4 regions of the Exiguobacterium sp. s46 genome follow, and region 1 is predicted to be linked to each of the others. Evidence: riboswitches for the same ligand, from Rfam matches in the RefSeq annotation. Region 1 holds a riboswitch; each other region holds the start of a gene.
What was found. A riboswitch is a leader RNA that binds a small molecule or an ion and turns the genes downstream of it on or off. The one in region 1 is predicted to bind S-adenosylmethionine.
Positions count from the first base shown of each region.

Region 1 (4,638 bases):
CATAGGCGTAGTCTTCCTTACCATGCGAGATGATGAGCCCATCATAATCTTGCTGAATCGCTTGCGCGACAAGCTCCTTGAACTTGACGTCGTTACCTTCCGAAATGAACGTGCTGACTTTAAAGCCAAGCGCTTCGCCTTCACTTCGTGCGCCATCAAGGAATTGTTTCGTATGGTCGTCCGATGCTAGGTTGCGGATGACGGCGATCTTGACGTCTGATTGAACCCCTTTTGGTACATCCTTAACGACCTTCGTCGTCGTGGCTTCTCCATTCGCACAAGCCGCTAGTAACAGTGCCGGTGCTAGGACGGCGTAAGCTAGTTTTTTCATGACATATCTCCTTATCCGAGGGGTTGAAGCCCTGTTAATTGTTCAATCGTTTCTTCATTCGGTTGCGTGATGACACCAAGTTCGGTGATGATGCCCGTGATCAATGTGTGTGGTGTGACATCAAACGCCGGGTTGAAGACAGCGACGCCTTCCGGTGCTGTCGCGACACCTTGGACAGTCGTCACTTCTTGCGGATCACGTTCTTCGATTTCGATCGCGTCTCCGGAAACGAGCGAGAAGTCGAACGTCGAGAGCGGTGCTGCGACGTAAAACGGAATACCAAAAGCTTGCGCGAGCAATGCCAATTGGAACGTCCCGATTTTATTCGCGGTATCTCCGTTTCGTGTAATGCGGTCGGCACCGACGATGATCGCATCGATCTGTTTTTCTTTCAGCGTATGGGCGACCATGTTGTCCGTAATTAACGTGACATCGATGCCGGCACGTTGCAGCTCCCATGTCGTCAATCGTGCTCCCTGCAGTAACGGTCGCGTCTCACTCGCAAAAACGGATAATTCGATACCGCGTTCTTTTGCGATGTAGAACGGCGCAAGTGCCGTTCCATAAGCAGCGGTCGCAATCGATCCAGCATTACAAATCGTTAGGATCCGGTCGCCTGACTGGAACAATTCCAGTGCATGAATCCCGATTTGACGTGACGTCTGCGCATCCTGGTCGTATAAGGCGACCGTCCGTTTTTCCAACCGTTCGCGAATCTCTTCTACCGACGTCCCGTCTTGAATGATTGGATTCAACTGATTGAGTACATTTCGCAAATTGACGGCCGTCGGTCGTGTCGCGAGTAACGTCGCCGATGTCTCAAGCAAGGCTTGCTTGTAGACCGGTAGCGCCGCTTCAAACCGGTATGCTTCTTGAACGAGCACGAATCCACCGAATAAACTGATCGCAGGCGCGCCCCGGACACGTAGTTGTTTAATCGCCTCAACCGCTTGCGCGAGATCAGCAATGACTTCATAGTGCTCTTCTTGCGGTAGACGTGTCTGATCGAGAATCGTCAAGACACGGTCTTCGTAACGAATACTTTGGACGAATGTAGTCATCGGCTGAGTTCCTCCGTTACGTCAAAGTTTCGTAAATCATCGAATGTCCGGCATTCTGTACGGCGTTTGATTAACGCCGCTCCTAGACGAAGAGCGTGACGTTTCCGCTCTAAGCGTTCCGTCGTTGAATCGATTGATTCTAAATCAGCGACCGGTGCAAGACCAATCGTCCGCCGAATCAATTCGCAACCGGCAAAGCCAAGGGCATCCTGCAAGATCGTGCTCAGTAAATCATCGACGAGTCCTGATGCCCGGAACGGTTCGACGGCTTCCCGTTCCCATAATGCACGGAACGTTGAAGCGAACGTCAGCCAGAACGTATCGATATCCTTGATTCGGGCGTCACGTCGTGTAGGGTAATCCGGATATGCTGCGAAGAATAGATGCGCAATGAACTGCCCGACATCGAATCCGAATGGACCATAAAAGGCGAATTCAGGGTCGATGACCTTCGTTTCTGTCGCCGAGGCGAAGATGCTTCCTGTATGTAGATCGCCGTGCAATAAGGCGTCGCCTTTTGTGATGAAGAGCGCTTCAAGTTTTGCGACTTCGCGTTTTAACTCATCGTCTGCCCATAAATATGCCACCTCTTCTTCAAGCCCGGCTTCAATCTCGTTCGTCTCCGCGTCATGGAACGGATCCGTGAAGATTAATTTTTCCGTGATGTCGCACAAATCTGGATTGTAGTACGTTCGGGCGACACGTTTCTTTTCAACCGGACCAAGCGCAAAGTCCGATGTATGGAATAAAGTCCGAGCGAGATAAGAACCAATATGTTCCGCAAGCAACGGATACTGTTCACCTACGAGTAAACCGCTTCGAACGATTGTCAGATGTGAAAGATCTTCCATGACCGTATACGCCTCTTCGTGACTAGCATGAAAAACACGTGGTACGAACGGCACGGCATGCCGTGCGAATTCACGGAGTGCGGATTGCTCGATCCACGCCCGTTCGAGTGATAACGGCCAGCTCTCACCGACGACTTTTGCGTACGGGAGTGCTTGTTTTAGAATCAATCGATGTTCCCCCTCTCGAATTCGGAAAACGAGGTTGAGATTCCCGTCGCCAATCTCTTCTGCTTCGACGGCTCCATCGCCGATCAGTCCTAGTGTCCGAACACGATCAATCGCGTCCTGTTCTGTGAATGCTTTGTATGTCATATCAGTTTCCCCCTATGTGATACACGAAAAAGCGCCTCTTTTCGTCATCGAAAAGAGGCGCAGGAAAGTCATTGCGTCCTCTTATCTCTCAGACGAAACGTCTGTTGGATGTAGCACCGTGCCCAGTGGTCGGTTGCTGCGGCGTCATCGGGCCAATTCCCTCTGCCAACTCGCGATAAGAGTCGTATGTAGTTGTCGTGTGTGATATTGATTTGAATCTTACGCAATCGACTTCCTCGCTGTCAAATCGAAATCAAGCAGAAACGGATATCATTTTTATGCCATCTATAGAAAGAGTATTTTCAAAAAAATAAATTTTCTAAAAATAGTTTGACAAGTGGCGATTCTCATGTAAAAATTGCAATTAGATTTCACAATTTCATCCAATTCTTATCAAGAGCAGACGGAGGGACAAGCCCTACGATGTCGCAGCAACCGACCTTTTGGCACGGTGCTAATTCTTGCAGCTACTAAGCTGACAGATAAGAGTCCACGTTCGAATCATTCATGGTCTCTTGTCGCTGACGAGAGACCATTTTTTTGTTGAAGGAGGAAAGACATGGCTTATATCACTGCTACTTATCAATTGACCGCCCGTGATCGACTCGAGCAACGCGCTGAACAACTCGCGCTTGGTCTGACAGTCGGTTCTTGGACGGAACTGAATCATCTCGAACAACAACAACTCGCCTCGTTCAAAGGGGAAGTCGTACATACCGAAGAGCGCGATGGCAAAGGATATATCACGATTCGTTATCCGGAACATAACGTGTCGCGCGACTTTTCTGCGATTCTGACGACCGTCTTCGGGAAACTCTCACTCGACGGTGAAATCAAACTAACGGAATTGCTATTACCCGATACATTTACGTCGGACTTTCCAGGTGCGAAATTCGGGATCGAAGGGGTCCGTTCCTTGATCGGTGTCGAAGATCGTCCATTGTTAATGAGCATCTTCAAAGGAGTCATCGGACGGGATTTATCGTTCCTTCGTGATCAACTCGAAGGACAACTCGCTGGTGGGATTGATCTCGTCAAAGACGATGAGATCCTATACGACAATCCGTTGACACCGACGATTGACCGGGCACGAATCGGACGTGAGGTCATCGATGCTCACTTCCACCGGACCGGTAAACGTGCGTTATATGCGATCACACTCAGCGGTCCCGTCTTTACGCTCAAGGATCAAGCCAAGCGATTGATTGATGCTGGAGCGACCGCATTCTTGCTGAATACCTTCACATACGGACTCGACGTCTTACGCGAACTGGTGAGTGATCCGGAAATCAACGTTCCGATCTTCAATCATCCAGCATATAGCGGTGCGTTGATCGCTAGCCCGAATCACGGAGTCGCAGCTCCTGTCTTACTCGGCACATTACCGCGTGCTGCTGGAGCAGACTTGACGCTATTCCCGTCTCCTTACGGCAATGTCGCTTTGCCAAAGGATGTCGCCCGTGGCATCGCGGTCGAAGCGACCCGTCTCGGTCAGACGAAATCGATCTTCCCGGTTCCTTCAGCCGGTATTCATCCTGGACTCGTCGCTCAACTCGTACGGGACTTCGGTATCGATTCCGTCATCAACGCCGGCGGCGGCGTACATGGTCATCCGCAAGGTGCTGCGGCTGGTGTCATTGCTTTCCGCCAGGCGCTCGATGCGGCACTCGCAAATGAATCCCTATCGGCGGCAGCATCGCGTCATGAAGAATTACGGATCGCCCTTGACGCTTGGGGGATCAAGTCATGACCGTACGGATTCTTTGTGACTTCGACGGTACGGTGACGACGCAAGATAACATCATCGCACTCATGCAGGCATTTGCGCCAGCTAGTGACTTCGAACCGTTAAAACGCGGTGTACTCGACCGGACGTTATCGATTCAGAGTGGTGTCGGGCAAATGTTCGCACTTCTGCCGTCTGACGGAAAAACAGCCTATCTTGACTTTTTGTTGGAGCGTGCAGTCATTCGCGACGGATTTTCGGAGTTACTTCAGTACAGTCGTCGTCAAGGAATCGATTTTTCGATCGTCAGCGGTGGAATGGACTTTTTCGTCGAACCGATCTTAGCGCCATTCCTTG
Region 1 covers NZ_JACSMY010000002.1:312,988-317,625, reverse strand. The annotation lists gene KNQ08_RS13165 (sugar ABC transporter substrate-binding protein) at 1-331, opposite strand, end outside; gene mtnA (S-methyl-5-thioribose-1-phosphate isomerase) at 343-1,392, opposite strand; gene mtnK (S-methyl-5-thioribose kinase) at 1,389-2,555, opposite strand; SAM riboswitch class I at 2,634-2,737, opposite strand; SAM riboswitch class I at 2,943-3,044, shown strand; gene KNQ08_RS13150 (2,3-diketo-5-methylthiopentyl-1-phosphate enolase) at 3,115-4,305, shown strand; gene KNQ08_RS13145 (2-hydroxy-3-keto-5-methylthiopentenyl-1-phosphate phosphatase) at 4,302-4,638, shown strand, end outside.

Region 2 (4,638 bases), on a different contig from region 1:
GTCACCAATGATTTGGATGACGAAGACGATCGCTAAGATTAAGAGTGTCGCAATGACGATGACATCGTTTTGAGAACGCTGGAATCCTTCGATGAAGGCCATGTCCCCAAGTCCACCTCCGCCGACTACTCCGGCCATTGCCGTATAACCGACAAGTGAGACGAGTGTGACCGTGATACCAGAAACGATGGCAGGCAACGCTTCCGGGATTAAGACTTTATAGATGATTTGAAACTTCGTCGCCCCCATCGATTCAGCTGCCTCGATGACACCTTTATCGACTTCGCGTAACGCGAGTTCAACCATCCGACCGTAAAATGGTGCAGCACCGAAAATCAGTGCCGGTAATGCTGCCGTTGGTCCGAGGAACGAACCGACGATCGCTGTCGTAAATGGAATCAATAAGATCAGTAAGATGATGAACGGAATCGAACGGAAGACGTTGACGATCAAGCTCAACACTGAATAGAACGCCCGATTCTTGAACAATAACTCTTCGTTTGTCGCATACAATAGTAAACCAATGATCAAACCGAGAACGAATGTCGAAACCCCAGCGATTGCCGTCATATAGACGGTACTGCCTGTCGCTTCCCACACCATGTCCCAATCTAGGTTGTCAAAGAATGAAATCATCGGTGATCCACCTCCACTTCAACATCACTGGCTTGAAGCTTCGTGATGACCGCTTGTGTTGCTTCTGTTTCCCCGATCAACTGAATGAACAGTGTACCGAGTGCCCATTCCTGTGATTGACCGACGTTTCCGCCGATGATGTTGAACAGGACCGGTGAATCCTTCATGACTTCCGCGAGGATCGGGCTTTCCGCTGTCGATCCGACGAACGTCAACTGAACGATTTTTCCGGTTGGGTACCGTTCGCGTAGTTTCGCGAACGTCAACTCGTTTTCCGAAGGCGACGTCAATTGTTTGACGAACTCCTTCGTCATCGCTTGCTTCGGATGACGGAAGACTTCTGCGACCGGTCCTTGCTCGACGATTTTACCGGCTTCCATGACGGCGACCCGGTGACAGATTTTTTGAATGACGTGCATCTCGTGTGTGATCAAGACGATCGTCAGTTTCAGTTTTTCATTGATGTCGACGAGTAACTCAAGGATTGAATCCGTCGTCTTCGGATCGAGTGCACTTGTTGCCTCGTCACATAAGAGAACGTCCGGGTTCGATGCCAGTGCCCGAGCGATACCGACACGTTGTTTTTGACCACCCGATAATTGTGACGGATAGGCTTTTTCGCGTCCGTCCAAACCAACGAGTTGGATCAGTTCCGCGACCCGTTCCTTGCGGTGTGCTTTCGGGAAGCCACCGAGCTCGAGTGGGAACATGATGTTCTCTTCAACCGTCCGTGACCATAGTAAGTTGAAGTGCTGAAAGACCATCGAGACATTCTTACGGACGCCTCGTAATTCTTTTGGTTTCAGTGATGTCATCTCAACACCATCGATTTGGATCGAACCACTCGTTGGTGCTTCGAGCATATTCAGTAATCGGATCAGGGTCGATTTCCCTGCTCCGGAATAACCGATTATTCCAAAAATTTCACCGCGCTCGATTGTCAGATCGACATTCGCGACGGCTTCGACCGCTCCGCGCTTTGAGCGATAAATCTTTCCTACGTCTTGTAAACGAATCACAACTGTCCCTCCTAAAATAAAAAAAGTGCGCGCGTTTTAGAGCAAACGCGCGCACTTTTCAGTACACAAAACCATTTGCTCTCATCTCCCAGACTTTTGTCTGCTGGAATTAGCACCACTTCGGATTAGATCCGCGGTTGCCGGGTTTCATCGGGCCAGTCCCTCCACCACTCTCGATAAGAGTTTCGGTATTAAGTTTGTAGAATATATTCTGAATATTAGCAGGGGTTATTTTTGTTGTCAAACAGTTTTTTCAGAAACTTTTTCGAGGAACGTGAAAGCACGTGTTAAGTCTTCTTTCAAATCTTCTGCGTCTTCAAGTCCAACTGAAATCCGAACGAGACCGTCCGTGATGCCGAGTTCTGCCCGACGTTCTGCTGGGATCGACGCGTGCGTCATCCGTGCCGGAACGGAAATCAGACTCTCGACGGCACCAAGACTTTCAGCAAGTGTGAAGAAGTGTGTCGCCTCGACGAGTTTTTCTGCGTTCGCTGCTGAACCGACATCAAAGCTGATCATCCCACCAAATCCAGTCGCTTGTTTCGCTTGGATGTCGTGACCAGGATGCGATGCAAGTCCCGGGTAGAAGATGTTTGAGACGATGTCTTGCGCTTGTAGGAACGCAACGAGATCATGTGCTGTCTCTTCGATCGCATCCATCCGGATACCGAGTGTACGAAGACCACGGACGAGCAAGAAGCTGTCTTGCGGTCCAAGTACGCCGCCTGTCGAGTTTTGGATGAAGTGCAGCTCTTCGCCGAGCGCATCATCTTTGACGACGACAAGTCCAGCGACGACGTCCGAGTGTCCGCCGATGTATTTTGTTGCACTGTGCAAGACGATGTCTGCACCGAGTGCGAGTGGTTGTTGATGATACGGTGTCGCGAACGTGTTGTCGACGACGAGTTTAAGATCGTGACGCTTGGCGATCGTTGCGATTGCTGCGATGTCCGTAACTTTCAACAAAGGGTTCGTCGGTGTTTCGACGTAGACGATCTTCGTGTTGTCTTGGATCGCTGCTTCCGTCGCCGCAAGGTCCGTCGTATCGACGAATGTCACTTCGATGTTGAACTTCGGTAAGACGCGTTGCATCAAGCGGAACGTACCACCGTAGACGTCATCCGTCATGACGATGTGGTCGCCAGACTCAAGCAAGTGGAAGACGGCATGGATCGCTGCCATCCCAGAACCGAACGCAAAACCACGTGCGCCACCTTCGAGATCCGCAATCAATCGTTCGATGCTCGTCCGTGTTGGGTTCGCTGTCCGTGAATATTCATATCCGTCCTTGAGTTGACCGATTTTATCCTGCTTGTATGTGCTTGTTTGATAGATCGGAGGTGTGACGGCTCCTGTTGCCCGGTCGACACCTGTTCCTCCATGAATCAATGCTGTCTTCTTACGCATGAGTTTCGTCCACCTTTTCAAAGATTTGTTGGCTCAAGTAGCGTTCGGCACTGTCTGCGAAGACGGTGACGATCGTACTGCCGGGGTGACGCTTTGCGATATCAAGCGCAGCAACGAGCGCTGCACCTGCTGAACTACCAACGAGTAATCCTTCGCGAGCAGCGAGTGTATGAACCGCGTCAAATGCATCGCGGTCAGAAATCGTATGAATCTCGTCGACGAGTTCACGCGGAACGAGACTTGGCCATTTTGCTGTTCCAATGCCTTCTGTCTTATGCGGACCGGCTGGACCACCATTTAAGACGGAGCCTTCCGGTTCGACGATTGCTGCTTTTGTACCGAGACGTTGTTTTAAGAAGTCCGCTGTTCCGGCGAACGTACCACCTGAACCACAACCGGCAACGAACCAGTCGATGTGCGGCAAGTCCGCAATCAGCTCAGGACCGAGTGTCCGCTGATACGTGACTGGGTTCTCTTCGTTTTCAAATTGTAACGGAACGTAACTGTTCGGAATTTCCTGACCGAGTTCTTTTGCCCGGTCGATAGCCCCTTGCATATCGAGTTCAGTCGGCGTGTTGACGACGGTTGCGCCGAGTGCCCGCATCAACGTCTGCTTTTCCTGACTGAATTTTTCCGGAACGACACAGATGACTTTGAGATCGTATTTTTTAGCGGCGAGCGCCAAGCCGATGCCGGTATTCCCGGCTGTCGGCTCGATGATCGTACCGCCTGGTGTCACATGTCCGTTTTCGATTGCTGCATCAACGAGTTGAATGCCAAGGCGGTCTTTGACGCTGCCCCCAGGGTTCATCCATTCGAGCTTCGCCAAAATGCGCGTACCAGCAGGCAAATCGAATGAAGTGATCTCGTAGAGTGGTGTGTTTCCGACGAGGTCGCGGACGTTGTTCGCGATCATCCGAAGACGATGTCCCATTCATCACGACCGGCAAGCATTTTCTCGGCATAGTGCTTCGCTCCTTTGAGGTCATGTGCGCTCGCAAATCCACATTGGACTTCGTTTTGCGCTGGAATCTCTTCTGCTGCGAGGACGTCTTTCAACGTCTTCTCAACGAGTTCGCTCATTTTTTCGACCGAGTCGAAGTTCATCATCGCCATGTAAAAACCTGTTTGGCATCCCATCGGCGAGACATCGATGACATCATCCGAGTAGTTGCGGATGTTTTCAGCAAGTAAGTGCTCGAGTGTATGCATCGCACGCATCGGCATTTGCTCAACGTTTGGTTGCGTGAAACGGATATCGTATTTGACGACTTGGTCGACTTTACCTTCTTTATAACCTGCGACGCGGATATAAGGTGCTTTGACTTTCGTATGATCCAGGTTAAAGCTTTCGACGTTCATTTTTTGAAGTGCCATGATTTATTCCCCCATTTTCTCGGCTTCTACGAGCCAGACGAAGTGATTGTATTGTATAAATTTAACAGTGAATCCCCGTGATGTAAACAATTCTTCCATGACTGGAATCAACGGGTAAAACTCGCGTTCGAGATCTTCCGCTAACGCATCAAACCCTTGAGCACGTGCTTCACGAATCGTTTGCAGGCGTGCCTCTTCT
Region 2 covers NZ_JACSMY010000001.1:1,771,180-1,775,817, forward strand. The annotation lists gene KNQ08_RS09250 (methionine ABC transporter permease) at 1-636, opposite strand, end outside; gene KNQ08_RS09255 (methionine ABC transporter ATP-binding protein) at 633-1,655, opposite strand; SAM riboswitch class I at 1,734-1,838, opposite strand; gene KNQ08_RS09260 (bifunctional cystathionine gamma-lyase/homocysteine desulfhydrase) at 1,896-3,062, opposite strand; gene KNQ08_RS09265 (PLP-dependent cysteine synthase family protein) at 3,055-3,978, opposite strand; gene KNQ08_RS09270 (S-ribosylhomocysteine lyase) at 3,975-4,439, opposite strand; gene KNQ08_RS09275 (class I SAM-dependent methyltransferase) at 4,443-4,638, opposite strand, start outside.
Region 2: another riboswitch for S-adenosylmethionine. It lies ahead of KNQ08_RS09255 (methionine ABC transporter ATP-binding protein); the one in region 1 lies ahead of KNQ08_RS13150 (2,3-diketo-5-methylthiopentyl-1-phosphate enolase).

Region 3 (4,638 bases), on a different contig from region 1:
ACGGATTTTCCGTCTGAGCGAAACTGGCAAGTGAGTGGGTGCCATTCGGAAAGGAAAACAAACGAACATCGGCTCCGACATCGGCTCCCTTCTCAACGAAATGCAAAGCTTGAGAAAACGGGACGATCGGATCTTTTTTACCGTGCAAGAGCATGATGGGCGGGGCATCCGATGTTAGGTGCGTGACGGGTGAGACGTGCGTCATCAGCTTGCGCCATTCTTCTCGTCCCCCCTTGTAGAACTTAATGTGGGCAATCCAAGTCTGAATGAAATTAAACAACAAAAAGTTCGTCGGTGGATATAAAGCGATCACACCACTGATCAATGGCATGTGCCGCTCATCGCGCTCACCGACGAAAGCAGATGGGGCAAGTGCCGTCGTCAGCATGAGTGCGGCTCCTGCTGAGTCTCCCCATACCATCATCCGTCCTCTTAGAATGCGAAGATCCTCTGCTTCCTTATTCAAAAAACATAACGCATCCCGTACATCTTCGAGGTTATCCGGAAAATAACTGCCCTCTTCGAACAAACGATACTCAATACTACAGACGGCAACTCCGAGTTCAAGCAGACGGTCGACGATTGGACTAAAGCAGAACATGTCATCGCGCTCTCCACGAACGAATGCACCACCGTGTGCATAGATGGCAACTGGAAACGGTCCTTCTCCCGGTGGATAATAGAGATCGAGCTGTAAGATGCAGTCTCCCACCTGTTTGTAGGTGAGCGTCCGCGGTGCAAGTTGTTTTTCTGTGAGTGGCAAGGCGGGTTCGGTCCATCGAAGCAATGCACCATAATTGTTCCAGATACTCGCTCCCGCTGCTGCCGTCGTCAATAACGCAGCTCCCCCCATTAGCCATGCAGTTTCACGTTTCACTTGATCACCTCCAAAAGACGTGCCAGTTTCTTCACTTTATTATCCTTCTACCCCGTTTTAAAAGAAGTCGAACGTCTCGGTATTCGTACTTGACGCTTCACCAGCGTTCCGCTATAGTGAGAAAGTCCAAATCGGAATAGTTACGTTTTAATAATGGAGGTATCATATAATGAAAAAAATCATTCCCGCTTTAACAGTCGCTTTCGCAAGTGCAAGTGTTCTCGCTGCTTGCGGTTCGAATACCGATTCATCGACTTCAGATAAAACCCAGACAGAAGTCTATGCATCAACGTTCGCGACGGCTGCTATTGCCCGCGAAATCGGAGGGGATCAAGTCAACGTCAAGATGATCGTCCCACCTGGAGCAGACCCCCACTCTTACGAGCCGACGTCAAAACAACTCACCGAGATTGCTAAGGGCGACTTGTTCCTCTTAACCGGTACGACGCTCGAGCCGTATTCGAAAAAAATCCAGGAGAGTCTAAAAGGCACGGATGTCCGCTTCGTCGAGACGAGTAAGGACGTCAACTTGCTAGAATCGGATGCTACACTTCATGCACATGAAGAAGAGGAGCATAGTGAAGACGAACATGCCCACGAAGAAGAAGGGCACGATGATCATGCAACGGATGAACATGCGCATGAAGAAGAGGGTCATGACCATGGAAAATACGATCCACACGTCTGGCTCGATCCTGTCAACGCAAAAGCAATGGCACGCTCGATTACAACTGCTTTATCAAAAGAAGTACCAAAAGACAAAGCAACATTCGAGAAAAACTTAAAAGCGTTCGATCAGCAAGCTGATGAATTGGACGAACAATTTAAACAAGCTGTCGCTGATGGATCGAAAAAAGAACTTCTCGTTACGCATGCCGCTTACGGTTACCTCGCAGAACGATATGGTTTCACACAACTGCCGATTGCGGGAATTTCTCCTTCCGATGAACCGTCACAAAAGCAACTGGCCGCTTTAGTGAAAGAAGCACGGATGCATGATTTGAAATACGTCGCGTTCGAAGAGACGGTCTCACCAAAGGTCGCACGTGTCATCCAAAAAGAAATCGGAGCTGAATCCGTGACGATTCATAATCTAGAGTCGGTCACGAAAGCGCAACAAAACAGCTCTTATTTCAAGTTGATGGAAGAAAACGTCCAAACATTGAAAAAGGCACTTCAGTAAAGTACAGTTGACACGCGTTACTCAATGCGGTACGGTAAGAAACGTGTTTTACAACAATTGAATGACTTCTTTTTATCGCGAGAAACGGAGGGACTGGCCCAATGATGTTTCGGCAGCGGACGATTTGATTCGTACTGTGCCAAATCCAGCAAGCGAAAGCTTGAGAGATAAGAAGAGCGTCTTTATTTCATAAAGACCTCCTTCTTTCTTGCGAAGGGGTCTTTTTTTGTATCTTTGAGAAACGAGGTGTCAACAATGAATGAAACGATCACGCCTAACAAATGGGCACTGCTTCCCCTCGTCGTATTCCTAGTTCTCTTCATCGGAGCCGGGATCTTCTATGACGACTTTTACAAATTTCCGATCCTTATCGCCGCACTGATCGCTTTGATTTTTGCTGCAATCACGACGAAAGGATCCATCAATCAAACGGTCGAACGAATCGCAACGGGTGCCGGAAATCCTGATATCATGATCATGGTCTTCATCTTCTTACTAGCCGGTACGTTTTCTGGAACAGCAGAAGCAATCGGCGCCATCGATGCGACCGTTAATGCTGCTTTGACGTTCCTACCTCCGTCGCTCCTCATGAGTGGTCTGTTCATCATCGCTGCCTTCATCTCAATGGCAATGGGGACATCGACTGGAACGATTGCTGCACTCGCGCCAATCGCCTTCGGTATTCATGAAGCGACAGGCATCAACGTTGCGATCGCAGCGGCTGCTGTCGTTGGTGGATCGATGTTCGGCGATAACTTGTCGTTCATCTCGGATACGACGATTGCCGCCGTCCGGACCCAAAAAACGAACATGCGCGATAAATTCCGGACGAACTTCATGATCGTCCTACCGGCTGCTATTTTGACGGTCATCCTACTCGCATTCGTTTCTGGTTCTGGTGACGTCGTCGAAGCAAAAGCATTTGAATTCTACAAGTTGATTCCATATCTCGCTGTCATCGTCCTTGCACTATTTGGCGTCAATGTCATTCTTGTCTTAATTGGTGGTACGTTACTCACCGGCATCATCGGTATGATTGATGGTAGTTTCGGCTTGAGTGGCTTCGTCCTCTCGATGTCTGAAGGAATGATGGGCATGGCGGAGATCTCCATTTTGACGCTCCTCATGGGTGGTCTCGTCAGCTTGATTACGTTCAACGGTGGAATCGCCTTCTTAAAAGAGACGCTGACACGCAAGATTTCACAGCGTCGTGGTGCCGAATTCAGTATGGCGGCACTCGTTAGTGCAACGAATCTCGCGACTGCAAACAATACGATCTCGATTCTCGTCGCTGGACCACTGGCAGCTGAAATCGCCGATACGTATGAAGTCGATCGAAAAAAATCGGCGAGTATCCTTGATATCTTCTCTTGTGGTATTCAAGGCATCATTCCGTATGGAGCACAACTATTGATCGCAGCAGAATTGACGAAAACGGCTTCACCGGAACTGATTCCGTATCTGTTCTATCCGTTCCTCCTCTTCGTCTGTGGATCAATTGCCATCTTCTTCGGCTTACCACGCATGAAGAAGACAGCGACGAAGCAAGAAAAAATTTCTTCGTAACCATAAAACAGGTCCAATCGCGTCGACGATTGGACCTGTTTTATTATTTATTCTGCTTCGCTTGTCGTTCTAAGATTAAGTAAGCGATTGCCGGAAGCGGGAACTGAACGAGTCCAGCGCCTCCCCACACCCATGGATTACGTCCTGACTTTCGCGCACTAAGAAACAGACCCACTGCCTGCGTTACTAACAAGGCGCCAATGCTAAGCCAAGTACATTTGGATAGCTTTTTATTCTTTTGAGCCATCTTTTCTCCCCCTCTTTTAACACACGATTAAATCTCACGATTCTTTTCTATTTTACCTTATTTCATTCCTCCATGAGCATGGAAACGGACGTCTTCGTTCGTTCATGCTAAACTAAACGAGCAAATCTAAACTACGTTTTATGAGGAGGAGTAACACATGCAATACGCAAAACTTTCAAACGGTATTACGATTCCCCAAATCGGATTCGGTGTCTGGCAAGTAGATGAAGAGACAGAAGCACCTGCTGCTGTCGCTGAAGCATTACGTGTCGGCTATCGTCATATCGATACGGCTGCTGTCTACAAAAACGAGCGCGGTGTCGCAAAAGGAATCAAGGAAAGCGGCGTGAAACGTGAGGATCTCTTCTTAACGTCAAAAGTCTGGAACGATGATATTCGTGCCGGTCGGACGAAGGAAGCATTCGCAGAATCGCTCGAACGTCTCGAAACAGATTATCTTGACCTCTATCTTATCCACTGGCCGGTCGAAGGCTATATCGAAGCGTGGAAAGCAATGGTTGAACTGTATGAAGCAGGCAAGATCAAAGCGATCGGTGTCTCGAACTTCAAAGAACATCACCTCGATACATTGGCAGAAGAGGGCTTGATGGCACCAATGATCAACCAAGTCGAGTTGCATCCACAATTACCGCAACACGAACTGCACGAATACTTGCAAGATCACAACATTCAAGTCGAAGCATGGAGCCCACTCATGCAAGGGAAATTCCTCGAAATCAACGATTTCAAGGAAATCGCAGAGAA
Region 3 covers NZ_JACSMY010000003.1:243,066-247,703, reverse strand. The annotation lists gene KNQ08_RS14425 (alpha/beta hydrolase) at 1-877, opposite strand, end outside; gene KNQ08_RS14420 (metal ABC transporter solute-binding protein, Zn/Mn family) at 1,047-2,060, shown strand; SAM riboswitch class I at 2,130-2,234, shown strand; gene KNQ08_RS14415 (Na+/H+ antiporter NhaC family protein) at 2,316-3,626, shown strand; gene KNQ08_RS14410 (hypothetical protein) at 3,670-3,873, opposite strand; gene KNQ08_RS14405 (aldo/keto reductase) at 4,031-4,638, shown strand, end outside.
Region 3: another riboswitch for S-adenosylmethionine. It lies ahead of KNQ08_RS14415 (Na+/H+ antiporter NhaC family protein); the one in region 1 lies ahead of KNQ08_RS13150 (2,3-diketo-5-methylthiopentyl-1-phosphate enolase).

Region 4 (4,638 bases), on a different contig from region 1:
GTTCGATTTTGATGCCTTCCTTCTCTGCTTTTTTCGCGACATAATCCCAAACTTGTGTGTCTGAACCGCTGACACCGAGCTTGATCGTCTTTTCGTCTTCTCCTGATGCTGCGCACCCGGCAAATAAAATCGTCGTGAGTGTTGCTCCAATTGCTACTGCTTTTTTCATGGCTGAATCGCTCCCTTGATTAATGTCTTCTAATTTTTCGTGCGACGATGTTGCCTGTCGTCTGTAAGCCTTGGACTAAGATGACGAGAATCCCGACCGTGATGATCATGACTTTCGTGTCGAATCGTTGATAACCATAGGTGATCGCTAAGTCACCGAGACCACCGCCTCCAATCGCACCTGCCATCGCTGACGCCCCGATCAAGCCAACCGTCGCGATCGTTAAGTTCAGGATGAGTGAACCGAGTGCTTCCGGCAGGAGGAAGCGGAAAATCGTTTGAAACGGTGTCGCGCCCATCGCTTCTGCTGCTTCAAGAACGCCTTTATCGACTTCGAGTAAAGAACTCTCGATCAGACGCGCCATGTACGGTGCAGCGTAAAAGACGAGCGGGACGATGGCGGCTTCTGTTCCGATCGATGTCTGAACGATCAAGCGCGTCAACGGGATGATCGCGACGAGTAAGATGATGAACGGAATCGAGCGGAAAATATTGACGATACTGTTGAAGAACGTGAACAGCGGGACATTTTCAAGCAATGCTCCTTTTCGCGTGACGACAAGCAGGATCCCGAGTGGTAAGCCGATCAATGTCGAGAATAAGAGCGAAACGGATACCATCGTCATCGTCTGTAAAAATGCTGTCCAGATATCACTGTAATTAACTAGCATGGGCAAGTACCTCCTCGACCGTCACCTGTGCCTGATCGATGTAGTGTAACGCTCGTTTTACTTCAGCCGGCTCACCGATCAGTTCAACGAGCAGAGTGCCAAACGGTGTCTCCTGCAACTCCGTGATGCTACCGTGCAAGATGTTGACATCGACGTCAAAGCGTTTCGCAACTTGCGATAAGAGCGGCTGCCCGGTGTGATGTCCGAGGAAATGAATCTTATAGATCGGATGTGCATTCCGGGACTCGATCAACTGGCGAATCGATGCTGGAATCTCGTCGTGCATGACGGAGCGAACGAAGTTTTTCGCTGTCTCGGTCTTTGGATTCGAAAAGACATCGAAGACCGTTCCTGACTCGATCAACTTTCCAGCTTCGATGACGGCGACCCGGTCACAAATTTCACGAATGACGCCCATCTCGTGGGTGATCAAGAGAATCGTGATCCCGTACTCGGCATTGATCCGTTTTAATAACTGGAGAATATGATGTGTCGTTTGGGGATCGAGTGCTGACGTCGCTTCGTCACATAAGAGGACGGAAGGTTGCGTCGCGAGTGCCCGGGCGATACCAACGCGCTGTTTCTGCCCACCCGACAATTGATCCGGATAATGATCCGCCTTGTCCGCGAGATCGACGAATTCGAGTAACTCCGTCACCCGGCGGCGAATTTCGTCTTTCTTGACGCCTGCGAGAACGAGTGGTTTCGCGACATTCGTAAAGACCGTGTTCGCATTCAATAGATTGAAGTGCTGAAAGATCATCCCGATCCGTTGTTTTGCTTGGCGCAATTTTTTCGGAGACAGTTGCGTTAAATCTTCTCCATCGACCGTCACCGTTCCTGACGTCGGTCGTTCTAATAGATTGACACAGCGGAGCAGTGAACTTTTTCCGGCACCGCTAAAGCCGATGACACCAAAGATTTCGCCTTTTTCGATCGTCAGGTCGACACCGTCGAGCGCTGCGATCGTCTGATCTTTCGTGACGTACGTTTTCTTGACTTGATGAAATGCGATCATTCCGTTTTCCCCCTTCATTCAACAAAAAAGGTCCCTTCTTGAGAAACAAGAAGAGACCTGGATCCGCACAGTGGCAGAATCCACTCTACTCATCTCTCAGACATCTGTCTGATGGAATTGGCACAGTGCTCATAATGAGTCTGTTGCCGAGGTTTCGTAGGGCCAGTCCCTCCACCTCTCTGGATAAGTATTGCGGTATGAAATTCGTATGTGTGTTGTTGCGTTGTTGCTTATGTCGTAAAACTAATTTTTACATTACGGGTCGAAACTTTAAAAGTCAACCAACTTTGCAAAAATAATCCATTTGGCGCATATCGATGGATGAACAAGTTATGAGTTAGCTTACTCAACGGATCATGATTCGTCAAGAAAGATTTGACAAGTCATTTTTGGTCGTGCTACCATCGCTTCAATGATTATTCCGACAATTCCAATATGATATTTATCAAGAGTGAACGAGAGACCTGGCTCTATGACTTCACGGCAACCTGCAATCTGTAAGGTGCTCCGACCAGCAAAGCGCGGCTTTGGATGATACGGTGAAAAACTCGTGGGCGTCCAAGCAGTGACGTCGACGAGTTTTTTTCATGAATGGAGGAAAAATAGTAATGATGAACTATCCTGTATTGACTGGTGCTGAAGCGTTTTATTTTCAAGGTGGATCGATCGGCATTCTAATCTGTCATGGTTTTAACGCCACTCCGCAAAGTGTCCGGGACGTCGGTGAGGCATTCGCTGTTGAAGGTTTTACCGTCTATGCCCCGCGCTTACGTGGACATGGAACGAACGTCCGCGAGTTTGAACAATCGACTGCTCGATGTTGGAAGCAAAGCCTGCAAGACGGCTATGAACGTTTACAAGAAACATGCGATCAAGTCTTCGTCATCGGTCAATCGATGGGTGCGACGCTTGCACTGTCGCTCGCCGCTGACGGCATTCCGTTTGCCGGCATCATTACGATCAATGCTGCTCTTTCCGTTCCTTCTTACGAAGCACTTTCGTTCGAGGACGGTCCAGAGTATTTACCAGAAGGGGCACCGGACATCAAACGGTCTGCTTTCGAAATCATCTATGACCTCGTTCCAAGTCGTTGTGCGTTCGAACTCGTCCGTCTGATGGATGAGACGAAAGGACGCCTCGGATCGATCCTTCTGCCGACATTAATTCTCTACTCGGCGACCGATCACGTCGTCCCGCCGTCGAGCTCGGATTATCTGCATCAGCACATCGGAACGAATGATAAACGAAGCTACTGTTTACTGAACTCGTACCACGTCGCGACCCTCGATCATGATCAGGATTTGATCGTTCGTGAGACGATCCGTTTTATCGAACGCTCAAGCCGGTTCTCACAGGAAACGGGATAATAAAAAAACAGCTATTCACTTAGAAGCGAATAGCTGTTACATCAAAGGACGACCGCGACCGGTTCGTCTTTTTTAATTTTCTTGGTGCTGCACCGATTGGAGCGGCTTCGGTTTTCCAGGCACCTCATGGCAATGGCGGCACCGTGGCTCATATGATTCTGAAGCGCCAACTAGGATGATCGGATCATCGTAGTTCGCTGGTTTTCCATCAATCAACCGTTGTGTCCGGGAAGCCGGATCACCACATGAAAGACAGATGGCTTGCAGCTTCGTTACGAATTCTGCGCGCGCCAGTAATTCCGGCATCTTGCCGAATGGCTCTGCCCGGAAATCTTGATCAAGGCCTGCACAAATGACGCGTTTTCCGTCTTGTGCAAGTGCTTCGATGACTTGTACGATCTCATCATCAAAGAATTGAACTTCATCGATTCCGACGATTTGTGTTTCCTCTGCTACTGCTGCGTAGAGATCACGACTCGTCGCCATCGGAATCGCCACGACGGAGTTGCCGATATGAGAGACGACATGCTCTTCATGGTACCGGTCGTCGATTGCCGGCTTGAATACTTGAACGGGCAGTTTGCCGTACTGCGCCCGTCTGACACGACGAATCAACTCTTCCGATTTCCCGGAAAACATACTGCCACAAATTACTTCGATCCAGCCGTACTGATTTATTACATGCATCATCGTCCGACACCGTCCTCTAAAAATAGTCACTTTAACGAGTATAGCCCGAAACGGTATCGAGAAAAAGGGTTGACTTCCGGAAATCAAAATTCATTTTTTCTTTACCTAGAATTTTTGTCCTTTCATTCCAACCGTCCCCTATTTCCTGTACACTGAAGAAGAAGACTCTCACGAAAGAAGGTGTCCCCGATTCATCATCTCTTACATGACATCCTGCACCAATATGGTGCCCTTGGTCTCTCCGTCCTTCTCGCAGGTGGTATCGTGGGATTGCCGGTTCCTGATGAGACCCTGCTCGTCCTGTCCGGTTTTTGGATGCATCAAGGCAATCTACCACTCGTCGGTACGATTCTCGCCGCTTACGCCGGCAGTTGTATCGGGATGACGATCAGCTATTTACTCGGATTAAAACTCGGTATGCCACTACTACACCGCGTCGGACCGAAAATGCGTATCTCAGAAAAACATATTCTTTCCGCTGAAGCCGGATTTCGTCGTTACGGAAAATCGGTCTTGATCATCGGTTACTACATACCTGGTCTCCGCCAGCTCTCTGCCTTTTTTGCAGGTGTCTCGAAAATGCCGTTTCGCGTGTTTGCGAGTTATGCGTATACAGGTGCGTTGATTTGGATCAGCGTGTTCTTAGGCGCCGGCTACTTCGTCGGTCGTCACCTCTCGTTCCACAAAGTCATGGACTATATCTTGGCACATCCGGAAGTCATGC
Region 4 covers NZ_JACSMY010000001.1:2,167,122-2,171,759, forward strand. The annotation lists gene KNQ08_RS11155 (MetQ/NlpA family ABC transporter substrate-binding protein) at 1-169, opposite strand, end outside; gene KNQ08_RS11160 (methionine ABC transporter permease) at 189-839, opposite strand; gene KNQ08_RS11165 (methionine ABC transporter ATP-binding protein) at 829-1,857, opposite strand; SAM riboswitch class I at 1,944-2,047, opposite strand; SAM riboswitch class I at 2,297-2,398, shown strand; gene KNQ08_RS11170 (alpha/beta hydrolase) at 2,466-3,224, shown strand; gene KNQ08_RS11175 (thymidine kinase) at 3,297-3,911, opposite strand; gene KNQ08_RS11180 (DedA family protein) at 4,095-4,638, shown strand, end outside.
Region 4: another riboswitch for S-adenosylmethionine. It lies ahead of KNQ08_RS11170 (alpha/beta hydrolase); the one in region 1 lies ahead of KNQ08_RS13150 (2,3-diketo-5-methylthiopentyl-1-phosphate enolase).